DNA from 2 places in the Streptomyces sp. NPDC090083 genome. Region 1 is predicted to be linked to the other one. Evidence: riboswitches for the same ligand, from Rfam matches in the RefSeq annotation. Region 1 holds a riboswitch; the other holds the start of a gene.
The links. A riboswitch is a leader RNA that binds a small molecule or an ion and turns the genes downstream of it on or off. The one in region 1 is predicted to bind S-adenosylmethionine.

Region 1 (7,166 bases):
GCACGCCGTGCGCGGTGCTCACACTGATCCTCGCGGCGCGCCGGCTGCCCCCGCCTCGCCGGACCGCCCGTGAGTCCCGGCTGGACATCCTCGGCCTCGGCCTGCTCTGCGGCTGCGCACTGACACTGATGGTGCCCTTCATCCGCACCCCGGACAGCGGGGGAGACGCCTTCCTGTGGGGCACCGCGGTGTGCGCGCTGGCGGCCGTGTTCGCCGGTCACCAGCGCCTGCGCGTACGGCGGGGTCGTCAGCCGCTGGTGCACCCGGCGCTGACCTCGTCGAAGCCGTACATGCTGGGCACGGCCGTGGCCATGGCCCAGTTCGGCTCCTCCCTGGCCGCGTTCCTCGTCCTCACCGTCTTCCTGCAGGACGGACTCGGCCTGACCGCACTGCTCACGGCGGCGGTCACCCTCCCCGGGGCGGCCGGGATGGGTGTCTCCTCGGCCCTCGCGTGGAGGCTCGTACGACGGATCGGACCCCGTACGGTGACCGTCGGCCTGGCCCTGGGCATCGGTGCGTGCCTGACGGCGGCGGCGGTCACGCTCTGGGTGCCGACGGCGGCACTGCCGACGGCACTGGCCGGAACACAGCTGATGTCGGGAATAGCCGGCGGTGTGACCGTCTCGCCCAACCAGGCCCAGGTGCTGGAACACGCGCCGCCCCAGGCGGCGGGCGTGGGCGGCGCTATCCTGCAGATGGCCCAGCGCATCGCGGCGGCCGTCTGCCTCACTGCCGTCCCCGCCGTGTATCTGCACGTCGCCTCCGGCCAGTCGGGAGGCGATCACTCCCGGGCCGGATACGCGCTGGCCTCCTGTGTCTGCGCGGCCCTGCTTGCTGTGGCCCTGTTGTTGTCCTTGCGGCGGGGCACCGCCCCGCCGCCTCGTTCGTCGGCACCTATGGTGGCGCACCAAGCCGGCGCGGTCCCCTTCTCCAAGGAGGCAACTTGACGATGCGGGGCCTGCGCGTGCGCCGCACGCCGCTGCCCTCCTCGGCTCTCGACGCCTCACGCCGGTCTCGCGGAGGCGTGGCCGTACAGTGCCGTGAAGGGTCCTCCGCACAGCGCCCATAGGGCGAGACACCACTGGGCTCGACGAGGTCTGGAGCCGCCCGAGCCATTGCGGCGGCAGCGGTCGGTCGCCAGCGGAGGCCGAGCCCAAAGATCGAAATCGTCGAGCCGGGCAACGGGCGGTGTACCGGTGATCACGAGACAGCACAACTGCCGGCCCCGCTTTCCACTGCGAGGCATGCTGCCCGGCCGACGCGATGTTCTTCGCCCCGCTGCTGTCCTCGGTCGCTCCCGGCTCCCGCTTCCGCTCCGTGACTGAGCCAGAGGAGTCCGGTCTGCTCGGCGGGTACCGGCGCCAACTGGGCTGGGGCAGAAAAATGCCGCTCGGTGCCCGAACCGCGGGCGGACCGGAATATCCGGATTGACTTGCTTGGGCCGGCGGTCTCAGGGTCCGGACTTCTCTCGGCCAAGCACGCTGGACACCGGCCTCGAAGAACGACGTGACGTGAAGGGGCTTCGCGGGAGCAAGCCTGCGGGCCTTTCTGTATCGGTGTTCAGCGGCCGGCACGCTGTTCGCCGCCACGCTGCCCACGCTGGCACGTTCGATGCCAGACGTACGGTGCATCACGCGATGCTTTCGGGTCTCCCGACCTCGCCGAGTAACCGCGGTTCGAGTTCTCCGACCGGAGGCCATGGTCGCGTGCCGACGGTTGCAGAGGGAAACGCGTGGCGACCGTGCCGATCGGGACCGCCGCTCCGCGAGGGCGTCCGCGATGCGGGACTGTCCTCTTGACGACGATGTCGGTCGGATCGACACTCACTCGAGGAACCCTATTGAACTGGTAGGAAAATATGAGGCGCCCTGATCCAGTCACCGTTCGACTGAGCTGTTCGCCTCTTCTGACCTCCCGCCGTCACATCGATCTGCTCCGGGTCTGCAGCGCGATCGGCTTCAGCGGCTGAGCCGCACTCGTCCCGCGCCGACGGCGTCTCCTGGAACGCGGTTCCGTCCGGCGTGTACGGGTGAGCGCCGCTCCCAGAAGCCTGTCCCAAGTCCCCGATTCTCCGACAACGTCCGGCACGCGAGGCCGGGGCCGCACCTCGGAAGGACCAAGGGAACCCGACAAGAGGACTCTGCTCACCTTCGCCTTGCCGCGGGTACATCCGCGCCCACTCCCGGGGAGAGTCATGACCGTCACACCACTGGCCGCCCACGCGACCGACCGGTGCGCGTCCGCCTTTCGGGGCCGGATCGGCCGGGACGCGCGCAGCGGGCACTACGCCGTGCCCGGCCGCTACCGGCTCCATCTGTCGACCGCCTGTCCCGACGGCCTGCGCGTCGCCGTCACCCACAGCCTGCTCGGCCTGGACACCGTCTGTCCGGTGACACTTCTGCCCGCCGTGCCCGACGATCCCGAGGATGGTCACTCCGTTCTGCGTCCGCTGTACGAGGCGAGCGCCCACCGATATCCCGGGCCGATCGTCGGGCCGGTGCTCAGCGACGGCTGGTCCGGTCGGATCGTCAGCACGCACGCGCCGGATATCCTGCGTGATTTGGCCCGTCGGTTTGGGAACGAACAGCTGGCGCTGTACCCGTGTGCCGCGGAGTCGGAGATCGAGGCGGTGGAGCTGATGTGTGCGGAGAGGATCGAGGATGCGGCGCAGCGGGCCGGCTCGGTCTTTGGGGAGTCGGTGAGATGTGACACCGCACCTACCCCGCTGCTGGAAACCCTCGACGCCCTCGACCGCTGGCTCGTCGGCCGCACCTACCTGATCCGTGACGAAGTCACGGCCGCGGACGTCGAGTTGTGGGTGGCGTTGGTCCAACTCGACACCGTGCACCGCAACCACCTTGAGGCGGGCGTGGTCCAGCGCATCGCCGATCACCCCACCCTGTGGGCCTACGCCCGACGGCTGACCGCCCATCCGGCCTTCGGTACCCATCTCGACCTCGACGGCATCGCCCGCCGCCACCACGCCCAGTGCCGGGGGCTGGAGGCCGCCGGATCGGCCCTCCAGATCCTGGACTGGGCGGCCCATGCGCCCCATTAGAACCAGCCCTGGCCGTTCCATCTGTTGGACCAGCGTTGACATTCGTTCGGGCATTTGTCTTAACTACAGCCAGAACGGTCATGAGTGTCAGCGACAAGCCCTGGCTTGCTGACCGGCAACCCTCGCTCGCGGTGGGGTGCCCCAGGTGACGACCGGACCGGATGACGTTTCGGTAAGCGCGAGGCCCTGCGGGGCCGGAAGAGTGATGGTGACGCCATGTACGCAGCTTCGAGGACGGCCACGTGCCGTTCGCAGGGCTGCGTACTGCCGTACGCGAACCCGCTCGTCGAGGACCGCGCCGTCGATCTCCTGCGCGTGAACAGCGCACTGTGTACCGCACCGGGCCGTGCCCGATGTCGGGGCTGACACCTCCCCGCATCACCTGCCTTCCCTGAGGAACGCCGCCCTCGCGGCGTGCCGTTGTCCGTCCAGCCCCCGGGAACCTCGCCGTCTTGCGCGCCGTCGCGTACCACGGTGATTTCCGGGGTGTCAGATTCAGCCGGAGCCCCTCATGAGTGAACCCCCAGGCACCACCGTGTCCCTGGCCGCGGCGCCACCCGCCGACGCCCCGTCAAAAACCCTGACAGCACAGCGAGTTCAGCCGCTGCGCCGACCCGGCCGCTGGATCGCCACGCTCGCCGTGCTGGTCGTCGTCGCCCAGTTCGTGCACGGCCTGGCGACCAACTCGTTCTACCAGTGGGACCGCTTCGGCTACTGGTTCCTGCGCCCGACGATCCTCGACGGACTCGTCATCACCCTCCAAGTCGCCGCGCTCAGCGCCGTGCTGGGCCTGGCGGGCGGCATCCTGCTGGCCCTGGCCCGGCTCTCGGGAAGCCCGGTGCTGCGCGCCGTGAGCTGGACCTATGTGTGGGCACTGCGGTCGATCCCGCTCATCGTGGTGCTGATCTTCCTCTACAACTTCAGCGCCCTGTACAAGACCCTCAGCATCGGCGTCCCCTTCGGCCCCGCCTTCTTCTCCTTCGACGAGTCGAGGCTGGCCACCGACATGGCCGTCGCCGTCGTCGGACTCAGCCTCAACGAGGCGGCGTACGCGGCCGAGGTGGTCCGCGGCGGCATCCTCTCCGTCGACCAGGGCCAGCACGAGGCGGCCTCCGCCCTCGGCCTGCCGAGGCGCTACCAGTTCCGCAGGATCGTCTTCCCGCAGGCACTGCGCTCCATCACCCCGAACTACGTCAACCAGCTGATCGGCCTGATCAAGAGCACCTCGCTGGTCTTCTACGTCTCGCTGCTCGACCTGTTCGGCTCCGCGCAGACGATGGGCTCCACCTACCCCGGCGACATCGTGCCGCTGCTCCTGGTCGTCACCGTCTGGTACCTGATCCTGACCAGCGTGGTGTCCGTCATCCAGTTCTACGTCGAACGGCACTACGCCCGCGGCGCCACCCGCTCGCTGCCGCCCACCCCGTTCCAGCAGCTCCGCACCGGCCTGACCGACCTGCGGGCCCGGATCCGTCGGGAGACCGCGCTATGACCACCCGCACGATCGAACCGCTGACGGAGATCGTCCCGGCCGCCGTGGAGGTGCACGACGTGCACAAGTGGTACGGCGCCCACCGGGTCCTGGACGGCGTCGACCTGACCGTGCGGCCGGGCGAAGTCACCGTGATCCTCGGCCCGTCGGGCTCCGGCAAGTCCACCCTGCTGCGGGTCGTCAACCACCTGGAGAAGCCGGAGATCGGCTACGTCAGCGTCAACGGCGAGCTGATCGGCGTGAAGCGACAGGGCGGTCGGCTCAAGGAGTTGAGCGAGCGGGCCATCCTCGCCCAGCGCAGCCGGATCGGGTTCGTCTTCCAGAACTTCAACCTCTTCCCGCATCTGACCGTCCTCGACAACGTGGCCGCCGCCCCGGTCGCCACCGGCAGGCTCGGCAAGCCCGAAGCCCTGGACCTGGCACGGGAGTTGCTCGGGCGCGTCGGTCTCGCCGAGAAGACGGGCGCCTATCCCCGCCAGCTCTCCGGCGGCCAGCAGCAGCGCGTCGCCATCGCCCGCGCCCTCGCCCTGCGCCCCGGCGTCATCCTCTTCGACGAGCCGACCTCCGCCCTCGACCCCGAACTCGTCGGTGAGGTCCTCGCGGTCATCAAGGACCTGGCGACCAGCGGCACCACCCTCATCATCGTCACCCACGAGATCGGCTTCGCCCGCGAGGTCGCCGACCGGGTCGTCTTCATCGACGGCGGAAAGATCGTCGAGCAGGGCCCGCCGCACGAGGTCCTCGACAGGCCGCAGCACGAGCGGACCCGCGACTTCCTCAGCAAGGTCCTCTGAGCCGCCCTGCCCCAGACTTCCCCCCACATCACCACTCCTCATCCCCAGTACCGACAAGGAACAGCCATGTCTGCCCACTTCACCCGACGCAGCCTGATCAGAGGCATCACCGCGGCCACAGCTGTCGCCTCCCTCGCCGGCGGGCTTGCGGCCTGCGGCGGTGACAGCGACGCGGCCACCACCACCGGCAGCGCCAAGTCCGGCGACGTCGTCGTCGGCCGCATCTCCAACGGCGCCGCAACCCAGACCGCCATCAAGGTCTCCGAGGTCAAGTCCATCAGCGCCGAACTGCCCGCGGCCCTCAGGAGGAGCGGCAAGCTGGAGATCGGCGTCGGTGCCCTGCCTGCCGGGTTCCCGCCGCTGGCCTTCGTGGGCAGTGACCAGAAGACCCTCACCGGCTCCGAGCCTGACCTCGGCCGCTTGGTGGCCGCAGTGCTCGGCCTCAAGCCCGAGATCCAGAACGCCACTTGGGAGAACATGTTCGTCGGCATCGACAGTGGCAAGGTCGACGTCGCCTTCTCCAACGTCACCGACACCGAGGAGCGCAAGAAGAAGTACGAGTTCGCCTCCTACCGGCAGGACAACCTTGCCTTCACCGTGCCGCAGAAGAGCACCTGGAACTTCGACGACAACTACCAGAACCTCGCAGGCAAAACAGTCTCGGTGAGCGCTGGCACCAACCAGGAGAAGATCCTCCTGGAGTGGAAGAAGAAGCTGGAGAGCGAGGGCAAGAAGCTCACCATCAAGTACTTCCAGGACAGCAACAGCGTCTACCTGGCTCTGTCCAGCGGCAAGATCGACGCCTACCTGGGCCCCAACCCCGGCATCGCTTACCACAACAAGCAGACCGCGAACACGCCCAAGGCCACCCGCACCGCGGGCACCTACTCCGGCGCCGGTGCCAGCCTCCAGGGTCTGATCGCGGCCACCGCCAAGAAGGACAGCGGCCTCGCCAAGCCGCTCGCCGACGCCATCAACTACCTGATCAAGAACGGTCAGTACGCCCAGTGGCTCAAGGCCTACAACCTCGCCAACGAGGCCGTCGCCAAGTCCGAGGTCAACCCGCCCGGACTGCCGCTCGACAACTCCTGACCCGTCCTCGACCGGGGATCCCGCCGCCACCGCGCGGCGGGGTCCCGGCCGCGCCCCCCAGCACCGGAGCCGTCACGCGATGTCTGTCGCCAGCCTCGAAGCCACCTCTTCCCACGTTCTCGACAACCCGGCCTGGGCCGCGCTCACCGGTCCCCACGCCCACTTCGCAGAATTCCCTCACGCTCGGCCGGGCGCGAGCCGGGGGACTCTCATCGCCCGGGCCGCCCGCTACCCGGCCGACGTGGCCCCCTTCCACGCCATATCCGACGAGGACGACCCGCGCGCTTGGGCCGACCTGGCCGCACTGGTTGGGCCCGGCGGCAGCGCCGCGGTCAGCGGCGTGGCCGGACCGCCGCCCGGTTGGGAGGTCCTCCAGGCAGGCCAGGGCGTCCAGCTCGTGGACACCGGGCTGCTGGCTGAGCCCGACCCGGAAGCCGTACGGCTCGGCCCCGCCGACGTACCTGAGATCCTCGATCTGATCGCCCGCACCCGACCGGGCCCCTATCTGCCGCGCACTGTCGAGCTGGGCACCTATCTGGGCCTCCGGCATCGCGGCCGACTGATCGCGATGGCCGGTGAGCGGCTGCACCCGCCCGGCTGGACCGAGATCAGCGCGGTCTGCACCGACTCCGACCACCGCGGCCGGGGCCTGGCCACGCGTCTGGTCCGCGCGGTCGCGGCGGGCATCAAGGAACGTGGTGAGCAACCTTTCCTGCATGCGGCCGCCGAC
Region 2 (7,166 bases), on a different contig from region 1:
ACCGGCGGCAGCGCCAGCTCGCGGCGCAGCCCCTGAGCCGCGTCCAGCACGGTGTCGAGCAGCAGCCGGACCCGCATGTCCTCGACGCTGCGGCCCTCGCGGGCGGCCTTGCGGGTGGCCTCCAGGGCCGCCTCGGCCTCACCGAGCCGGGCCTTCAGGCGGCGGCTCTCGCTCTCGGCGGCGGACACCTGGGTCTGGCTCTCGGCACGGCCGGCGTCCGTCTCGGCCCGCAGCTTGCGCAGGGCGGCCTCGCCGCGCTTGACGTCACTGTGGGCGGCACGCAGCTTGCGGTGAAGCGATTCCGCTTCCCTCTTCGCCGCGTCCAGCTCGGTGCGCAGCCGCTCGGTCTCGGCCCGGGTCGCGTCCCGCGCCTGCGTCAACTCCTCGCGCAGCCGCTCCAGTTCGGCCCGGCTCTCCTCGTCGGCGCGCTCGGCGTCGGCCCGCAGCGCCTCCTCGCCCGCGGCGGTGACGAGCTTCACCCAGCCGGTGGGGCGCAGAACATAGGCCGCGGCCGCCACATCGAGCGGGTCCGCGGCCGGGGGCGGCGAGCCGGAGTCGAGGGCTGCGGCCAGCTCCGGCTGGGCCTCTCTCAGCTTCTCCCCGATGCGCTGTCTGAACAGCGGATCGGTCTCCAGCGCGGCGGCCATCGCGTTCCCGGCGAACTTGGCGCGCCGGTTGGGGGCGAAGCGGGCGTACTGTCGCAGCTGCGCGGGCAGTTCGGCGACGGTGAGGCCGCCGAAGCCGTCGGAGACGATCTGCACGACCCGCTTGCGCACACCGTCGGGCAGCGGACGGTCGAGCACCTCGGCGGCGCCGTCGCCCGGCCCCCCGCCCGAGTTCTCCACCATCCCTCACACCCCAACCGTCCGTGCGGGGCCTCTCCCTCTCAGGAGCCGGCGCCCGGCCTGTCCACGAGTTCCACCTGATCCACGGCGTTGCACCAGCGGCAGCGCACCGACTCGATGGTCTCACTGACCACCTCGCGCTCCTCCACCTTCGGCTCACCGGCCAGGTCCAGGTGGAGGTACTCCACGACCTTCGACGAGCGCGTCACGTCGAAGCGCGTGAGGTTGCCGCAGAGGGTGCAGCGCCACCGCGTCGAGGCGGTCGGCAGGGGAACCGTCATCGTGGCTGTCCGCTTCCTTCGTTCCAGTTTCCGTGATCGCCGGTTTCCCCGGCGAGTGTGGCTCGTAACCCTACGGCCTGGCGGGTACTCACCGCTCGGCCGTCCACAGCGGCGATTCACCCTGTCCCGTTGCGTCCCGTTACGTCATGCTCTGTAGACATGATCAGCAACTGGGGCCCGGCCCTCGCCAGGACGTTCCGCGGCACATCGGCACCGATGACCTACGCCCTGATCGGCCTGTGCTGCCTGATCTTCGTCCTGGGCCCGGCCTCGGGCTTCGTCCCGTCCTACGGCACCGGGGACACGCTGCTCGCCGCGCAGCGGGCGTACTTCCGCCGCTGGGGCGTGGTCCCGGCCGACCTGTTCGCCCACCCCGCCCGCGAGGCCCTGACCCCCGTCACGGCCCTGTTCATCCACGGCAGCTGGATCCACCTCCTCGGCAACATGCTCTTCCTCTACGTCTTCGGAGCGATGACCGAGGAGCGGCTCGGCCGAGTCGAGTTCACCCTCTTCTACCTGGTCTGCGGGTACCTCGCGCTGCTCGGCTACGCGGTGGCCAACACCGGCTCCGACCAGTCGCTGGTCGGCGCGTCCGGGGCGATCTCGGCGGTTCTCGGGGCGTTCCTGTACCTGTTCCCCCGGGCCCGCGTGACGAGCCTGCTCCCCTTCCTCTTCTTCCTGCCGCTGCGCTTCCCCGCCTGGGTCGTGCTGCCGTTCTGGGCGGCCCTGCAGTGGCTGGCGGCGGGCCGGGCGGCGACGGGACCGGGGGTGGCGTACCTGGCCCACCTGGTGGGCTTCGGGCTGGGGTTCGGCTACGCCTGGGTGCGGTTCGGCCGTACGACTAGAGTTGGGGCCGCCCCAGCAACGGTCCCCGAGGGAGAGAACCAGCCGTGATCACCGCGATCGTCCTCATCAAGACCAGCGTGGACCGGATTCCGGAGATCGCCGAGTCGATCGCCGCGCTCGAATCCGTGAGCGAGGTCTTCTCCGTCACCGGTACGTACGACCTGATCGCGATGGTGCGGGTGCGGGAGCACGAAGACCTGGCCGATGTCATCCCCGGGCGGATCTCCAAGATTCCCGGGGTGGAGGGGACGGACACGCACGTGGCGTTCCGGACGTACTCGCAGCACGACCTCGAGGCGGCCTTCGCCATCGGGCTGGATTCGTGAGGCCTGGCCCCCAGGGGGTGTCCCTGAGGGGGCTTGTCCCTGAGGGGGCCTGACTCACGCCGCCGGGACGCAGCGGCCGTTCTCGGTGCGGTAGTTCCACTTGGCGCCGTCGGTCACCAGTTCCCGCACCGCCGTCACGAAACGCTCCACGTGCTCGTCCGGGGTGCCCGCGCCGAAGCTGACCCGGATCGCGTTGAGGGACTTCTCGCCGGGGGCCGCCTCCGGGGCACCGCATTCGCCCTGGGCCCCGGGGTCGGTGCCCAGCAGGGTGCGGAGCAGGGGGTGGGCGCAGAAGAGGCCGTCCCTCACTCCGATGCCGTACTCGGCGGAGAGGGCGGCGGCGAAGTGGGAGCTGTTCCAGCCGTCGACGACGAACGAGATGACGCCGACCCGCGGGGCGTCGTCGCCGAACAGCGACAGGACCCTGACCTCGGGGACCTCGGCCAGGCCCGCCCGCACCTGCGCGATCAGGTGCTGCTCGCGGGCGACCAGGGTGTCGAGACCGGCCTCGGTGAGCGCCTTGCAGGCCGACGCGATGGAGTAGGCGCCGATGACGTTCGGGGAGCCCGCCTCGTGCCGGGCGGCACTGTCGTGCCACTCCACGTCCACTCCCCCGTCCTCGCGCCGCGTGACCTTGCGGCTGGCGCCGCCGCCCGCGAGGTAGGGGTCGGCGGCCCGGAGCCAGTCGGCCCGGCCGGCGAGGACGCCCGAGCCGAAGGGGGCGTAGAGCTTGTGGCCGGAGAAGGCGATCCAGTCGACGTCGAGGTCCCGCACGGAGACCGGGTGGTGCGGGGCGAGCTGGGCCGCGTCCAGGACGATCCGGGCGCCGTGGGCGTGCGCGGCGGCGGCCAGCTCGCGGACCGGCCACAGCTCGCCGGTGACGTTCGAGGCGCCGGTGACACAGACCAGGGCCGGGCCGTGCGGGTCGCGGGCGGCGAGGGCCCGCTCCAGGGTCTCGACGGCCTGGCCCGGGGTGCGCGGGGCGTCGAGGTAGGTGACCCGGGCGTCCTTCCAGGGCAGCAGCGAGGCGTGGTGCTCGGTCTCGAAGACGAAGACCTGGCAGTCGGCGGGGAGCACCGCGGCCAGCAGGTTGAGGGAGTCCGTCGTGGAGCGGGTGAAGATCAGCTGGTCGTCGGGGCGGCAGTCCAGGAACTCCTCGACCGTCCTGCGGGCGTTCTCGAACAGGTCGGTGGAGAGCTGCGAGAGGTAGCCGGCGCCGCGGTGCACGCTGCCGTAGTACGGGGCGTAGGCGGCGACGTCGTCCCAGACGCGCTGGAGGGCGGGGGCGCTGGCCGCGTAGTCGAGCGCCGCGTAGGTGACCTCGCCGCCCGTGACGAGCGGGACGGTGACATCCCGGCCGAGAACAGGCAGCGGGGCACAAAGGGTGCGGGCGGCGGCAACGGTGGTGACAGACATGGCGAACTCCCGTGAGAGGCAGGCGAATTCACTGCGCGAGCCGACACGGCTACGGCGCAGGAGAAGAAGAAGGGGGTATGCGGAGGCGGGGCTCGACGCCCTATCGCATTCGCTTGCTCACAGAGGGCTCCCTCGATGACCAGGACCCCTGGTGTCTTTCGAGGGGCCCGCGCTTGCCGCAGACCTCGCTGCCTACGGCCTGGTCTTCACCCGGGGCACCCCGCCACGGACGGAGGGTTGCCGGACAGTCGGCCGGGGCCTCATGACTGTCACTCATGACCTGATCGGAAAACCTACGCGAGGTGATCGTCGTCCCGCAACCCGTGTCCGGATCGCGGGACGACGACCCGCTAGGTCACGCGTTGCTCGCCGCCGCCCAGCGCTCCAGCGTGCGCTTCGCGGCCCCGGAGTCGATCGACTCCCGCGCCTTGTCCATCCCGGCCCGGATCCGGTCCGCCAGCGGCCCGTCCCCGGCCTCCAGCGCCACCAGGGCAGCCGCCGAGTTCAGCAGTACGGCGTCCCGCACCGGGCCCGTCTCGCCGTCCAGGAGGCGGCGGGCCACGTCCGCGTTGTACTCGGGGTCGGCACCGCGCAGGGCCTCCACCGGGACGAGTTCCAGGCCCACGTCCCGCGGATCGAAGGCCTCTTCGGTGACCTTGCCGTCGCGGACGTTCCAGACCCGGGAGGTGGCCGTGGTCGTCAGCTCGTCGAGGCCGTCGTCACCGCGGAACACCAGGGCGGAAGAGCCCCGTTCGGCCAGGACGCCCGCGATCAGCCCGGCCATGCGGGTGTCGAAGCAGCCGACCGCCGACGAGGTGACCTTCGCCGGATTGGTCAGCGGGCCGAGCAGGTTGAACGCGGTCGGCACCCCCAGGTCCCGCCGGACCGCGCCCGCGAAACGCATCGTGGGGTGGAACTTGGCCGCGAAGCAGAAGGTGATCCCGGCCTCCTCCACCACCTGCGCGACCCGCTCGGGCGACAGGTCGAGGTTGATGCCGAGCCGCTCCAGGACGTCCGAGGAGCCGCTCGCCGAGGAGGAGGCGCGGTTGCCGTGCTTGACGACCCGCGCACCGGCCCCGGCGATCACGATGGCGGACATCGTCGAGATGTTCACCGTCTTGGCCCGGTCGCCGCCGGTGCCGACGATGTCGACCGCCGGTCCCGGGATGTGCAGCGGCTTCGCGTGGGCGTACATCGTCTCGACGAGCCCGGTGATCTCCTCGACCGTCTCGCCCTTGGCCCGCAGCGCCACCAGGAAGCCCGCGATCTGCGCGTCGGCCGCCTCGCCGCTCATGATCCGGTCCATCGCCCACGCCGTGTCGGCGGTGCTCAGGTCCTGTCCGGCCAGCAGCGCGCTCAGCACGTCGGGCCAGGAACGGGCCGCCGCGGTGTCGCCTCCAGCGGGGGTCACAGCGCTCATACGGCCGCTCCTGAGTGTCGTAGAAACCTGCTCTGCATACGCGTCCCCACCCTATCCAGCGCGGGACACGGCGAAGGGCCCCGTCCGGTGTTCGGACGGGGCCCTTCGACCGTGGCGTGGCGACGCCTCAGCGATCAGTGGTGGCCGTGGCCGCTCGTGATCTCCTTGTACTCCTCGACGGTGGGCTTGGGGATCTGCGACTCCTCGCCGTAGTACGCCTCGCTCAGCTTGGCGCGCAGCTTCTCGGAGCCCTTGACCTTGCGCTCGACACCGTTCTCGTCGGTCGTCGCGCCGATCGCGGCCGGCGCGTACTGCTCGTGCGCGGTGAGCGTGTGCAGCGCGTCCTGGCTGAGCGGCTCGTGGATCTCGACGAACTCACCGTGCGGCAGGCGCTTGATGATGCCGGACTCGCGGCCGTGCAGCACCTTCTCCCGGTCGCGGCGCTGGAGGCCGAGGCAGACCCGCTTGGTGGCGATGAAGACCAGCACCGGCACCACGAAGAAGCCGACGCGCACGAACCAGGTGATCGAGTTGATCGACAGGTGGAAGTGCGTGGCCCAGATGTCGTTGCCGCCACCGACGAGCAGGACGAAGTACCACGAGATCCACGCGGCACCGAAGGCCGTACGGGTCGGGGCGTTGCGCGGGCGGTCCAGGATGTGGTGCTCGCGCCTGTCACCGGTGACCCAGGCCTCGATGAACGGGTAGACCGCGATCGACACCAGGACCAGCGGGAAGATCACCAGCGGGATGAACACGCCCAGGACGAGCGTGTGACCCCAGAAGTTGATCTCCCAGCCCGGCATGACACGGATCAGGCCCTCGGAGAAGCCCATGTACCAGTCGGGCTGGGCGCCCGTGGAGACCATGTCCGGCCGGTAGGGGCCCATCGACCAGATCGGGTTGATCGACGCGATCGCCGCGACGGCCGCGATGACACCGAAGACCAGGAAGAAGAAGCCTCCGGCCTTGGCCATGTAGACCGGCAGCAGCGGCATGCCGACGACGTTGTTGTTCGTCTTTCCGGGGCCCGCGAACTGCGTGTGCTTGTGGTAGAAGACCAGGATCAGGTGGCCGACCACCAGGCCGAGCATGATGCCCGGCAGCAGCAGGATGTGGATCGAGTAGAACCGCGCGACGAAGTCGCCGCCCGGGAACTCGCCGCCGAAGAGGAAGAACGACAGGTACGTGCCGACGATCGGCACGGACAGGACCGCGCCCTCCATGAAGCGGACACCGGTGCCGGAGAGCAGGTCGTCCGGGAGCGAGTAACCGGTGAAGCCGGTGAACATGCCCAGGACGAACAGCAGGAAGCCGAACAGCCAGTTGACCTCACGCGGCTTGCGGAACGCGCCCGTGAAGAACACACGCATCATGTGCACGAACATGCCGGCGAGGAAGATCAGCGCCGCCCAGTGGTGGATCTGCCGGATCAGCAGACCACCGCGCACATCGAAGGAGATGTGCATGGTCGAGTTGAACGCCTCCGACATCAGCTGCCCCTGGAGCGGGACATAGCTGCCGTGGTACGTCACCTCGTTCATCGACGGGTGGAAGAACAGCGTCAGGTACACACCCGTGAGGATGATGATGATGAAGCTGTAGAGGCAGACCTCACCCAGCATGAACGACCAGTGGTCGGGGAAGATCTTGCGCATGTTGGACTTGGCCAGGGAGTAGATCCCCAGGCGCCCGTCCGCCCAGTCGGCGATCTTCTCGCCGGCCGGTGCCTTCTCGCGCGAGCGCGAGTCGGTGTTCGTCGTAGTACTCATCCGCGCTCCCAGAATGCAGGACCGACGGGCTCATCGAAGTCGCCGAGCGCCTCGAGGTAGCCCTCGTCGCTCACGCCGATGCGCAGCTGCGGCAGGGCGTGACCGGCCGGGCCGAAGATCACTCGGGCACCGTCGGAGAGGTCGAAGGTGGACTGGTGGCACGGGCACAGCACGTGGTGCGTCTGCTGCTCGTACAGGGAGATCGGGCAGCCCACGTGGGTGCAGATCTTCGAGAAGGCGACGATGCCCTCGTGCGCCCA

Region 2: linked by a shared signal. The riboswitch ahead of ACIPTO_RS24355 (aminotransferase class V-fold PLP-dependent enzyme) and the one ahead of ACIPTO_RS42395 (amino acid ABC transporter permease) in region 1 are both predicted to bind S-adenosylmethionine.

The regions. Positions count from the first base shown of each region.
Region 1 covers NZ_JBIVED010000022.1:77,158-84,323, forward strand. Annotated here, with positions in the region: gene ACIPTO_RS42380 (MFS transporter) at 1-947, shown strand, start outside; gene ACIPTO_RS42385 (putative leader peptide) at 1,859-1,969, shown strand; gene ACIPTO_RS42390 (glutathione S-transferase C-terminal domain-containing protein) at 2,195-3,058, shown strand; SAM riboswitch class IV at 3,135-3,243, shown strand; gene ACIPTO_RS42395 (amino acid ABC transporter permease) at 3,570-4,550, shown strand; gene ACIPTO_RS42400 (amino acid ABC transporter ATP-binding protein) at 4,547-5,344, shown strand; gene ACIPTO_RS42405 (transporter substrate-binding domain-containing protein) at 5,411-6,436, shown strand; gene ACIPTO_RS42410 (GNAT family N-acetyltransferase) at 6,516-7,166, shown strand, end outside.
Region 2 covers NZ_JBIVED010000007.1:5,859-13,024, reverse strand. Annotated here, with positions in the region: gene ACIPTO_RS24375 (NYN domain-containing protein) at 1-848, opposite strand, end outside; gene ACIPTO_RS24370 (hypothetical protein) at 887-1,126, opposite strand; gene ACIPTO_RS24365 (rhomboid family intramembrane serine protease) at 1,286-2,020, shown strand; gene ACIPTO_RS24360 (Lrp/AsnC ligand binding domain-containing protein) at 2,017-2,298, shown strand; gene ACIPTO_RS24355 (aminotransferase class V-fold PLP-dependent enzyme) at 2,353-3,714, opposite strand; SAM riboswitch class IV at 3,879-3,995, opposite strand; gene trpD (anthranilate phosphoribosyltransferase) at 4,070-5,134, opposite strand; gene ACIPTO_RS24345 (cytochrome bc complex cytochrome b subunit) at 5,269-6,906, opposite strand; gene ACIPTO_RS24340 (Rieske 2Fe-2S domain-containing protein) at 6,903-7,166, opposite strand, start outside.